One region of the Bacillus sp. EA-CB0995 genome, then DNA from elsewhere that is predicted to be linked to it. Evidence: predicted binding sites of a transcription regulator. Region 1 holds the regulator's gene; the other holds the start of a gene.
The links. The regulator NrdR, encoded in region 1, represses ribonucleotide reductase genes. The targets are predictions, from matches to a motif close to AACACNATATATNGTGTT.
Positions count from the first base shown of each region.

Region 2: ACEWFJ_RS10935 (anaerobic ribonucleoside triphosphate reductase) is a predicted target of NrdR. The motif match lies at 4,607-4,624, and genes of this name have one in related genera.

Region 1 covers NZ_CP169269.1:1,127,530-1,133,947, reverse strand. The annotation lists gene ACEWFJ_RS05930 (replication initiation and membrane attachment family protein) at 1-1,310, opposite strand, end outside; gene nrdR (transcriptional regulator NrdR) at 1,715-2,176, opposite strand; gene speD (adenosylmethionine decarboxylase) at 2,422-2,805, opposite strand; gene ACEWFJ_RS05915 (glyceraldehyde-3-phosphate dehydrogenase) at 3,180-4,208, opposite strand; gene coaE (dephospho-CoA kinase) at 4,317-4,919, opposite strand; gene ytaF (sporulation membrane protein YtaF) at 5,346-5,978, opposite strand; partial or broken gene mutM (DNA-formamidopyrimidine glycosylase) at 6,251-6,418, opposite strand, start outside.
Region 2 covers NZ_CP169269.1:2,088,653-2,095,070, forward strand. The annotation lists partial or broken gene ACEWFJ_RS10895 (3'-5' exonuclease) at 1-546, shown strand, start outside; gene ACEWFJ_RS10900 (FbpB family small basic protein) at 688-831, shown strand; gene ACEWFJ_RS10905 (acid-soluble spore protein N) at 874-1,008, shown strand; gene tlp (small acid-soluble spore protein Tlp) at 1,113-1,340, shown strand; partial or broken gene ACEWFJ_RS10915 (glycoside hydrolase family 18 protein) at 1,358-2,645, opposite strand; gene ACEWFJ_RS10920 (acyl-CoA thioesterase) at 2,755-3,174, shown strand; gene ACEWFJ_RS10925 (HesB/YadR/YfhF family protein) at 3,201-3,491, opposite strand; gene plsY (glycerol-3-phosphate 1-O-acyltransferase PlsY) at 3,600-4,202, opposite strand; gene ACEWFJ_RS10935 (anaerobic ribonucleoside triphosphate reductase) at 4,679-6,418, shown strand, end outside.

The sequences.
Region 1 (6,418 bases):
GCCAATTGTTCGCTCTCTTCAGCTTGTTCCTTTAACCAATCTGGTACAAGTTCTTTACGAACTGTTTTCTTCGTCGTCTTTCCTTTTTTCTTTGTTTCTGCCCACTCTTGATATTGACGGTTTTCCTCTTTCGCAAGACTCATCGCTTCTGTTACTGTTGTAACTTTTTTACGCGCCCAATGTCCAGCGATTTTTTCCACGTACGATTTCGCCAGCTTCATATCAGAACGAAGCATCACATAATAAATAAGCACATTTACAACGCCTGGTGTGAGCTTTTGATTCAACATCACTTCTTCAATAATTTGCAAATCAGCTTTCGTCGGCTCAGCTCCGCCCGAAATTTCTTTTAATAACTCTCTTGGCGAAATTTCTTCTAACTGTTTAATGAGCATTTCTTCTTGTGTTTTCGGCTCTTTCTCTTTCATCGTCCGCGCATGCAATGGCTGCGTTCGTTCACTAAATACTGGGAGCGCTTGTCCATTCTCAAATTGGTACCAATCACGCGCACCTTTTCGCAGTCGCTCCATATCAATTGTATGATGTTCTGTAACAGCACCAAGAACAATATTTTGCATGGATAGCGGATCAATCCCGTATACGTAAGCTAATGTCATCACACATTCACGCATCTGTTCTGTAATGGCTTTGCGCGGAACGAGTGCTGATAATCCTTCTACAAATAATGAAAAATCAAAGAAATCATTCCAGAGCTTAGGTGCATTCCCCTGCGCTCTGCCCGGCATCACAGTTGCATTTGGTATAAGCAATTCTTCCTTGGCATACTCAACTTGTCCTGGATTAAACGAGCCAAACACATCATTAAAGGATCGTGTCATATTTTCATAAGAAACAAAGTCAAATTCTTCTTCTAAAAAATATTGCTTTACTTGATTGTATTTTGCCTTGCTTAAGCGGTTATATAAAAAAATACTTAATACAATATCATCAAAAAATTGCTTCGGCATGAGAGGTGGCTGCAACTCATAAATAAACATGCGAATATCTTTTTCTTTTTTCATATACACATTTAAAAGTCCAATTGCCTCTAGTTTTATACGTTCTTCATAAATATCTGGGAGCGGCATTTGCATCGTTACCATAATAGAATGGTGTGTATTTTCTCTTCCAAATAAACGATCCTGCTCCAATTCTCCCCACAATGTCATATATAAACTAAAAGCTTTACTACCGATTAGCGGTTGATATAGCATCGTAAGCACTTTACGGTCATAATTACTGAGCAGTCCTCTTGCACTTACTTTATAACGGTCAATTGGCAGTAACTCCATCCATGACTGTCTTTCCATTCTTGCAAATCCTTTCTGTTATCCATTCTTATCATAAAGTGAAACTTCCATCAGTGGGGGGTTTTTTCATCCCCCACTGATGGTTAGTTGAACCAATCGGGCTTTTACGGACAGTTATCCCCTACCTCTCTTCTTCGCTTTTCTCTGAATCTTGAGGTGGGGGTCTTACTGCCCGTTAATGCGGGATAAAGTGAAACTTCCATCAGTGAAGGGCTCACTGATGGAAAGCTCTCACCAATCGGGTGCATGCCAGCAGTTGTCCTCCACCTTTCTTCTTTGTTTTCTCAGAATTTCGAGGTAGAGATCTTACAGCCCGCAAATAGCGGGATATATGTGATTTATATTTCCGTTCGTTACTACTTATTAGTGAAAAAAAGAGCTAATAGCTTACGCTTCTAGCTCTTTTATTTTCGTTCTTTTTGAAGTATATCTTTTAATTCTTCAATAAATACGTTCAAATCTTTAAATTGTCGATAAACAGATGCAAAACGTACATATGCAACATCATCAATATCACGAAGCTCTTCCATGACCATTTCACCAATCATATCGCTTTTTACTTCTGACATTCCTAAGTTACGCAATTCACGTTCTACATGTTGCGTGATTTCTTCTAGTTGTTTTAAAGATACAGGTCGTTTTTCACACGCTTTAATTAAACCGCGCAAAATTTTCTCTTTGTTAAACTCTTCTCGCATTCCTTCTTTCTTTACAACAATTAGTGGTGGCTCCTCGACACGTTCAAATGTTGTAAAGCGATTGAGACAACTTTCGCACTCTCTTCTTCTACGAATCGATCGCCCTTCGTCAACTGGACGCGAATCCAATACTCTCGTACCATTGTGAAAACAGGATGGACAACGCAATCCATTCACTCCTTTACAATTTAATTTTATCTTAACAAAACCAAAACATTATAAACAAGAATTATCTCTTCTATATTATAAACCCTTAATCAAATATACTTATGTACGTTATTCTTTTTTATCTTTCTAACAATTAATTTACCCAGACTTCCATCAGTGTGAGTCTTACTGTCCGCAAATAGCAGATAAATTAAAAAGAGGTGTATAATACACCTCTTTACATTTTAAATCACTTATCTTCTTTTTTAAAGAGCTTTTGTCTCTCTTTGTTTAATTTCGAAGCTACCTGTACCACGAGGAAGTTCAATGCTCTCTCTCGTTTTTGCGCTCAAACCTTCAGCGATGTACTCTGCAGCAACATTCGGATCAATGCGATCTCCGCAAGTATATACATCAATACTTGCATAACCATGTTCTGGAAAGCTGTGGATTGTTAAGTGAGATTCAGAAATAATTACAACCCCACTTACACCTTGTGGTGCAAATTTATGGAAAGCAACCTCACGTACTTCAGCGCCTGCTCGAAGTGCTGCATCCACAAATAATTTTTCAATATAAGGCATATCATTAAGTTTGTCGAAATCGCAATCCCAAAGTTCCGCGATTACGTGACGACCCATAGTATCCATAGTATCCATTCTACAGTTCCCCCTTATAAATTTAATCTAACTGTTCGAATTGAAAACTAATTTGCAATTTGGTTTGCTCCACTACCACGGGGAAAGTTAGTCCAGAGAGGTCCTAACCCTTTAAGTAGTGACTACCACCTCAGCTCTTAAGTTTACGAATGTTAGTATACTTTGTTTATTTTCATTTTGCAACAACAGTTTTTCATTTTTCCGATGACACTTTCTCTTTTTCTTTTCTCCGAAAACAAAAGAAAAGACTCCAAATTACAGTAATTATAGCTCTTTTAGGTGATTTACAAAGAAAAAGCATATGTATTCTTTTCCTTTCATAAAAAAAGAAAAAGGCTAGCTAACGCTTGCCCTTTTCTCATCTATTAAATATGTTGTACGTTTTCTTGTTTCGCAAATTGATCTACAACAAGCTTTACAAGATCTACAACACGACGAGAATAACCCCATTCGTTATCGTACCAAGCAAGTACTTTCACTTTGCGCTCGCCCATTACCATTGTAGATAAACCATCAACGATTGCGGAATGTGTATTTGTATTAAAATCTATAGAAACAAGAGGCTCATCACTAAATGCGACAATTCCTTTTAACGCACCGTTAGCCGCTGTCATAAATGCTTCATTAATTTCTTCCACTGTTACATCGCGCTTTACATCCACAACTAAGTCAACAAGAGATACGTTTGGTGTTGGAACGCGAAGTGCCATACCATGAAGTTTTCCATTTAAATGCGGAAGAACTTTTGCTAACGCTTTCGCAGCACCTGTCGTTGTTGGAATGATAGACTGGCCACATGCACGTGCTCTGCGTAAATCTTTATGTGGATTATCAATATTGTTTTGGTCATTTGTATAAGCATGAACTGTTGTCATTAAACCGTTTTCAATTCCAAACTGCTCATCTAACACCTTTACAACAGGTGCTAAGCAGTTTGTTGTACAAGATGCATTTGAAATAACGGTATGTTTTGTAATATCAAGTTGTTCGTCGTTTACACCAACAACAACTGTTACATCTTCATTTTTTCCTGGTGCAGTTAAAATAACATTTTTCGCACCAGCTTCTACGTGAAGACTTGCGCCTTCCTTGGAGTTAAACTTACCTGTTGCTTCAATTACAACGTCTACTCCCATTTCTTTCCAAGGCAATTCTCTTGGATCGCGGTTGTTTAAAAGGCGAATCATTTTGCCATCTACTAATAAATGATCTTCAAACGCTTCTACTGTACCATCAAATTTACCGTGAACTGTATCATATTTAATTAAATGTGCTAACGTTTCAGATGGGTAGCTCGCATTAATCGCTACAATTTCGAATGCGCTTTCTTTTATAGCTTGGCGAAACACCATTCTCCCAATACGTCCAAACCCATTAATTGCCACACGAATCATAATATGTTATCCCCTTGATTGCGTTATACTATTTATCTCCAATCCCAATAATAGTATAACACAAAAAGAAGATATGTCACTAAACAATTTCATCATTTTTAAATTTTTTTATTTAATAATGTTCCATTCTTTTAAAATGCGACTTAATTGGGCTTTCGTCTCTTCCATTGTGCCATTATTATTAATCACTTCATCCGCTAATGTGATTTTATCTTCTAGCGGCATTTGCGAAGCAATACGGGCTTTTGCCTCTTCTTCTTTAAAATTGTTGCGCTCCATTAATCTTGTAAGCTGAGTCTCACTATCAACATAAACTAGCAAAATTTTATCTACTAGACCTGTTAATTTACTCTCAAATAAAAGTGGAATATCGAGCACAACCGCTTGCGCTTTTTCTCTTATGTACATATCCTTTTGTGCATTCATTTCTTTTCGTACAGCAGGGTGAACAATGCCGTTTAACAGCAAACGTTTTTCTTCATTATGAAATACGATGCTACCAAGCTTCGGACGATCTAGTTCTCCATTTTCCCCCAGCACTTCTTTCCCAAATGCTGTTACAATTTCGTTATACGCTTCCTTCCCTGGTTCTACAACTTCCCTCGCAATAATATCTGCATCAATAACTGGAACATGAAAACCTTGAAACATTTGTGATACTGTACTTTTTCCACTTGCAATGCCGCCTGTTAATCCAATTACAACTGTCATCAAAATTCCCCTTAAGAAAAGCTTAAGCATCCTGTTTAGCAAAACAAGCGCTGAAGCTAGACATCTCCAACTTTTATAAAGCGAAACTTCCAGCAGTGGGGTTTTCTTCATTTCCCACTGCTGGAGAGCCCGTCCAATCGAGCACATGCCAGCAGTTATCCCCCACCCATCTTCCTCGCTTCTTTCTGCATCTTGCGGTGGGGCTTACTGCCCGCGAATAGCGGGATAAAGTGAAACTTCCATCAGTGGTTTTTTCATCCCCCACTGATGGTTAGTTGAACCAATCGGGCTTTTACAGGCAGTTATCTCCCACCTAGCTTCCTCGCTTCTCTCTGCACCTTGCGGTGGGGGCTTACTGCCCGTTAATGCGGGATAAATTCGTATCCTTTAAAAATAGAGACGTGAAACATCGGTTCACGTCTCCTCTTACATTTTCCAAATTCCAATAATAATAAGTAATATACCCGGCAAAAACGTAAGCTTTTGTAGCCATCGCATATTTGATAATATCGTTCCCGCTTTCATTCCAATAAATAAAAATAACGAGCTCATTACCGCAACTAATCCCGCCATCGTAAATGGGGAATATCCAAGTAAAGACGCCCCAATACCTGCTCCAAATGAATCTAATGAAAGCGCCATACCAAGAAGAAGTGCTTCCACCCCCGAAATTGTCCCAGATTTATCAAAATCAGCAACAGTCGGTTTTCGCAAAATTTGAATGACAAGGCCGAGAGAAGCAATTTCTAAGTTCCATACTTTTTCTTCTTGCGGTGCTTCCTCTTTTTTATCACTTTGAAAAAATTGATACAACACCCACGCACCGATTGCTACGAGAACCAATCCTCCAATTCTTGTCGCAAGCACCGGCGAAAAAACTTGTGCAATCATATGCCCGATTCCCATTGATAATATCATCACAACAGCTGAACAAATCCCGATTACAATAATAGATTTCAGTGGAATTCGGACGTTGCGGAGCCCATATGTAAGCCCCACACTGCAGCTATCTAAACTTAGCGTAAAAGCTAATAAAATAAGAGAGAAATAATGATACATCGATAAGCTCCTTCCCTATACATAGCTTTGTTGTATATATATGACAGAAGCCTATCCGATGTTATTACAAAAAATATATTGAAACTTCCATCAGTGGGGTTTTCTTCATCCCCACTGATGGTTAGTTGAACCAATCGGGCTTTTACGGACAGTTATCCCCCACCTAGCTCCCTGCTTCTCTCTGCATCTTGAAGGTGGGGGTCTTACTGTCCTTTAATGTGGGATAAAATGATGCTGTCATCAATAAGTATTTTTACTGATGTTTTGTTTGTTTAACTTTTCAACTGACAAACAGGGCAATAATGTGTACCTCGTCCGCCAACAACTGTTTTTTCAAGTGCAGTGCCACATGTTACACATGGTTCACCTTTTTTCCATATACGTAAAATCGTTCTTGAAATGAACCAATTTGTCCTTGCGAATTCATATACGTACGAATT
Region 2 (6,418 bases), 960 kb from region 1:
TATAGTGCTGGATACACTTAGTTTAGCAAAACGATATATAAAACATGTACCAAACCATAAATTAGAAACACTGAAACGATTTTTACATATTCAAGTACGCTCTCACAATGCATTAGATGATTGTTTCACTTGTGCAGCCGTATATCAAAAATGTGTAGAAGAGAAGAACGGAAAAGGGAAGAAGGTGACTTCTCAAAGTCTAACAAAGGAAGAAGAAAGAGCCTATGAGATCGTAAAAGAAATATTGGAAAAGCATAACAAAGATACAACAGTTATTCGTCATGTTTGTGTCGGCAATTATCTGGATATCAAAGCACTTTATTCATTTGTAAGAATTAAGCTAAAGGGAAGAAAAAATACGTATTAACGAATAAAGGACAAGAGGAGATAGTAGCTGTGTATCCGACTGTTACATGTGAAACTGCTACGAAAAGTGAATGGGGTGTTACAAGAATCATGATTGATCAGCCTGAGGATTTGATTGCTTTTGAAGTCCTCATTCTTGCCGCGTATGAGGAGGGAGTGCAAACTATGCAGTACTCATAAAGTGAAACTTCCACACTTGCGGAAGTTTGTATTGTAGTTAAATGGATTAACTATGCTAAAAAATAAAATTTTCTCATAAATCTGATTAGGGAGTTTTTTAACTGTTCATACTAGTAATACGAAAGAGAAAGGGTGAACAGTATGAGAAGAAATCGACGGAGAACGTTTGAAGAACTTGTGATGGAAAATAAGCGGCAGCTACTTAATGATCGTGATGCAATTGAACGGATTGAAGAAAAATTAGAGAAGCGATTTGAAACGCGTATTTTCAAGCAGGCTGAATAATTCTTACAGCTAGTATGATACTAGTTGTAAGGAGGCGATATTATGGGTAATCCAAAGAAACATCCACAAGATTTTGCTCCAAACCAGCTTGGAACACAATCGAGAGCAGCTGGCAGTAATAAAGGAAAACAAATGCAAGACAAATCAGGGAAACAACCGATTGTTGATAACGGTTAAAGAGAGGGAGAATGGAAGCATTCTCCTTCTTTTTTGTATACATAATTAAAGACATTTTTTACAAACTAATGTTGTATGTATTTTCAATAAAGGAGGAAGACAGCATGCCAGAACAAAACAAAGCAAATCCAGATGATCGTAGTGATAACGTTGAGAAATTACAAGAGGCGGTATATAACACAATTGAAAATATGAACGAAGCAAGGGAAGCTGCAGAGTTTTCTAATGAGAAAGACCGCGCAGCAATCGAAGCGAAAAATGAGCGCCGCATGGAAAGTATTGAAGGAATGCGAAAAGAAATTAAAGAGGAAGCTGCATATCGTAATAAGTAAGAAAAGGCTGACAATTGTCAGCCTTTTTTTGTAATGGAAAAGTTTTCTGAAAGGAGTCGCCAATTTTGCGGGAAAGGTAAGCCGATTTTCCAATAACTGATACCGCGAATTCCTTGTTCTTTTATTAAATTAAACTTACTTTGAACAGACCTAGCATCTTCAAACCATACTTCATGCTTCACTCCGTTTTCATCGTAATAATTGAAATGCGGAGCTTGGGAAGTGAAATCGTATTGAATTGGGACATTATATTTCCGGGCAAGCGCAACAGCAGCAACAGAGCTAACTGCTTTTGCAGGAGGATTTCCTTCTTTGAATGGAAGAATCCAATCAAATCCGTATAAGTTTTGTCCCATCATAATTTTACGTGGTGGCATTTGCGATTTTGCGTATTGAATGACTTGTTTTACAGGACCAATTGGAGAAACTGCGAGGGGTGGTCCACCTTGCCATCCCCAGTCGTATGTCATAATGATAACGAAATCAACAATTTCACCTTGTGCCTTATAGTCCTGAGCTGCAGCTGCACCTTTTTGAGTTGAACTTGTTTTTGGGGGAGAGTTGTACTGAGCGTATATCCTTTTGGTAGACGTGTTTTTACTTTGCGTAAAAATTGATTATATACTTCGCGGTCTCCTGGTGCAAGGTTCTCAAAATCAAAATGAATGTCACGCATTCCATATTTTTGTGCTGTTTGTAAAATATTTGTAATGAGCGTATTTTGAATTGTCTCATTGCGTAAAAAAATGCTTGCTAATTCAGAGCTGAAACTTCCATTTTCAAGATTTGTAATAACGAGCATCGGAATCGTTTGCCCTTGTTTTGCAATTGTGACGATTTCAGATACTTGTGTAGGTTCTTTCAGTGTTCCGTCACGCTTTGCCTCAAAGCTAAAGTAGGCCAAGTAGGTTAAATATGGATTGATAGCTTTGGTGGAAGTAACTAAGCTTTCTTTAATCGGAATTGTAGATGGCTGTAAGTAGGCAATAGATTCAATAATTTTTTTGTCCCTTTTGGTACATATAGCTGCTGTCCGACTTGGAGTGCGGATTTTAATGATAAATGATTCACTTTTGCTAAGCTGGCGAGAGGTACATTGTAAGTTAAGGCAATTTTATATAAGCTATCGCCAGGCTGTACATAATAAGTATTTCCTTCCGTATTCACGATCAATGCTTGCCCGATGACGAGTGTTTGAGCTGGATTTAATCCATTATCTTTTACAATTGTTTCTGGTGTGGTTCCGTACTTCTGTGCTAATTTATATACATTATCACCGCTTTGTACAGTTATAATTTGTAGCATATGCTCACTCCTTTAAGGAAAAAGATCCGCCGCTTCTATTTTATTTTCAGTTTCTCTGTATTATGATTAAAGGTGTAGAAAGAAATGCAAGCGAGAAGGAGACAAAACTATGTTTGTAGCAGAACACGAAATTGACATCCGTTATGCAGAGACAGATCAAATGGGTGTCGTGTACCATGCAAATTATTTAGTATGGCTAGAACTTGGACGTACGAAATTAATTCAAGATTTAGGGTTTTCATATGTTGAAATGGAGAATGATGGGATTGTATCTCCTGTGCTTGATTTGCAAATTACATATCGAAAAGCAATGCGCTATGGAGAAAAAGCAATTGTGAAAACGTGGGTGGAGTCTGTGAGTCCACTACGCGTTGTGTACGGCTATGAAATTTATAATGGAAACGGCGAACGTTGTATTACAGCATCTACAACGAATATTTGTGCAAAAAAAGAAGGCTTTCGTCCGGTATCGTTTAAAAAATTGTACCCAGAGTGGTATGAGACATACGAGAAGATTAAAAAACAATGAAAAAACGTGGCTTAGGCCACGTTTTTTTATTTTTCGTAATTAAATTGCGGGAAATCATCATCATTACTGAATGTAACAGATAAATCATGTCCGTCAAAGAACCATTCATCATCGCCTTCAATAAAGAAAGTAATACCATCTTCTTGAATTTGTACAGCAGGAGTAGCTGGCTCATCTTTACGAATTCCTAATGAAAGACCTTTTTGAACAGTGCTACATCCACCATATTGTACGAAAAAGCGAAGGGCATCGCCTGTTTGTAAACCAAGTTCGTTTTTGTACCAGCTTACTGCTTCTTTTGATACTGAAATGTTCATCTAGTGTTCCTCCAACATAATTACTTTTTCTTTTAGTATAAAAAATAACGCAAAAAGACGCCATTTATATGCTTTGCGTTTTCTTTTTGCGTTATGTGGGTTACAATCTTACTTTTGTTTTTGTTGTTTCTTTGTTAAATTTGCTTTTGGTTCTGTTTTATTTATAATTCGTCCAATATTTGCACGATGTCGATAAATAACCATACCAGCTAATAAACACATCGCAACAATGAAGATTTTATTCCCGTTTATAATTGCTGCAATAACAGCGACGACAGCTGTTAACATAGAAGAAAGTGAAACGTATCTCGTCGTAAATAGTAGGGTGAAAAAGATAACAGCTAGTACCACAAAGGTAATTGGCGCGTAGCATAATAGTACGCCAGCAGAAGTAGCAACTGCTTTTCCACCGCGGAACTTTGCGAAGATTGGGTATACATGACCAAGTACTGCAGCTAATCCGAACCATAGAGGATGGATATGTAAACCGAAAATTATCGGTAGAGCTGTAGCTAATGTTCCTTTTAGAATATCAGCAATTGTAACAATGAAACCCGCTTTTTTCCCTAACGTACGAAATGTATTCGTTCCTCCTAAATTTCCGCTGCCATGCTCGCGAATATCGATTCCATAACCAATCTTTCCAACGACAAGTCCAGATGGAATCGAGCCAAGTAAATAGGCAACGATCAATAAAAGATATGTAAGCATAAGTTCAGTCTCCTTTATTCAAATGTGTTGATAAAGGGTAAAAAGAGTTTTCCCGTATATTGTACCATACATTTGTAAAGAGCACATTTCTTTTTTATAAAGTGAAACTTCCATCAGTGGGAGGGCTTCATCCCCACTGATGGAAAGCTCTCACCAATCGGGCTTTTATGGGCAGTTATCTCCCACCTATCTTCTTCGCTTCTCTCAATCTTGAGGTGGGGGTATTACTGCCCGTTAATGCGGGATAAAGTGAAATTTCTATTAATGGTGGGTTTCTCATTTCTCACTGATAGAAAACATTCACTAATGAAGCTCTTATTTATTCATAAGTTGAGGGATAAATAAAAGGTTCGATGAATGTTTAAAAAATTTTCACAGAATGTTACATTTTTCACATACCCGCCCTTACTATATGTAGTATCATTTTGATAGTGGATTAACAAGATGTTGTTGGGGGTTAAGAAATGAAGCAAGTAATGGAAAAGAACAATGAATATGAAGAGAATCTAAAGGACATTTTTACGAAAATCGTTTATGCAAATGAACAAGATTTAATGCAAGAAAATGCGAATGTTGACGGTCGGTCTCCGATGGGAGTGATGGGGAAATTTGCATCTGAGAGTGCAAAGTATTATGCGGTCGAACAATTACTTTCTGAAGAAGTGAAAAAAGCAATTAATCAAAATATTTTATATCCGCATGATTTAGATTTTTATGCAACAGGTACGACAACTTGTTCGCAAATCCCATTAGCTCAAATGCTTGAAAATGGGTTTCATACAGGACACGGATATATGCGACAGCCGCAAGATATTAAAAGTGCGTTGGCACTTTCTTCTATTATTTTTCAAGCGAATCAAAATATGCAGCATGGTGGTCAATCATTTGCGCTGTTTGATATAGATTTAGCACCGTATGTGAGAAGAACGTTTGAAAGAAATAAAAAACGTTTAGCTACATATCCATTAACAGTTAAGCAAGTAGAAGAGTTTGCGTGGAAAGAAACAGAAAATGATACGTATCAAGCATGTGAAGCATTTATTCATAATTCGAATAGCATGCATAGCAGGGGCGGTGGACAAGTTCCATTTATTTCAATTAATTACGGAACGGATACATCAAAAGAAGGAAGATTATTAATTAAGCAATTGTTACGAGCGACGCAAGCTGGATTAGGAAAAGGAGAAACACCCATTTTTCCTATCCAAATATTTAAATTAAAAAAAGGTGTGAATTTTGAAGAAAAAGATCCGAACTATGATTTATTTGAACTAGCATTAGAAACGACAGCAAAACGACTGTTTCCCAACTTTTCATTTTTAGATGCCCCATTTAATGCTATGCATTATGATGGTCGTCCCGAAAGTGAAGTGTGTTATATGGGATGCCGTACTCGTGTTATGTCCAATATTCATGGGGAAGAAACAGCGATTGGAAGAGGGAATTTATCGTTTACATCTATTAACTTAGTGAAATTAGCGTGTATGAGTGGATCAAAAGAAGCATTTTTTGAAGCTTTAAATTACTATGTTGACCTTGGCATTCGTCAATTATTGGAAAGATTCTCTTATCAATCGACGAAAAAGGCAAGAAATTTCCAATTCTTATATTCACAAGGAGTATGGCGTGGTGGTGAAAAACTTCAGCCTGAGGATTCTGTTGCTGAAATTTTAAAGCAAGGTACATTAAGTATTGGTTTTATTGGCCTTGCAGAATGTTTAGTTGCTTTAACGGGAAAACATCATGGGGAAGACGAAAAATCATGGAAGCTCGGATATGAAATTATTGAATGTATGAGAAAGAAGATGGATCAAGCAACGGAAGAACATCAGTTGAATTTTTCATTAATTGCAACTCCTGCAGAAGGATTATCAGGGAAATTTATTAAGAAAGATCGAGCTGAATTTGGAACAATTACAGGTGTAACAGATCATAACTATTATACAAATTCATTTCATATTCCTGTTTATTATCCTATTCAAGCCATTGATAAAATTCGTTTAGAAGGACCGTTTCACGCGCTTTGTAATGGTGGTCATATTACGTATATTGAATTGGACGGAGCGGTTGTTCATAATCAAAAAGCATTACAGCAAATTGTGAAGGCGATGGCGCAGTATGGCGTAGGATATGGATCTATTAATCACCCAGTCGATCGCTGTAAATGTTGCGGTTATCACGGGATAATTGGGAATGAATGTCCAAGCTGTGGGAAT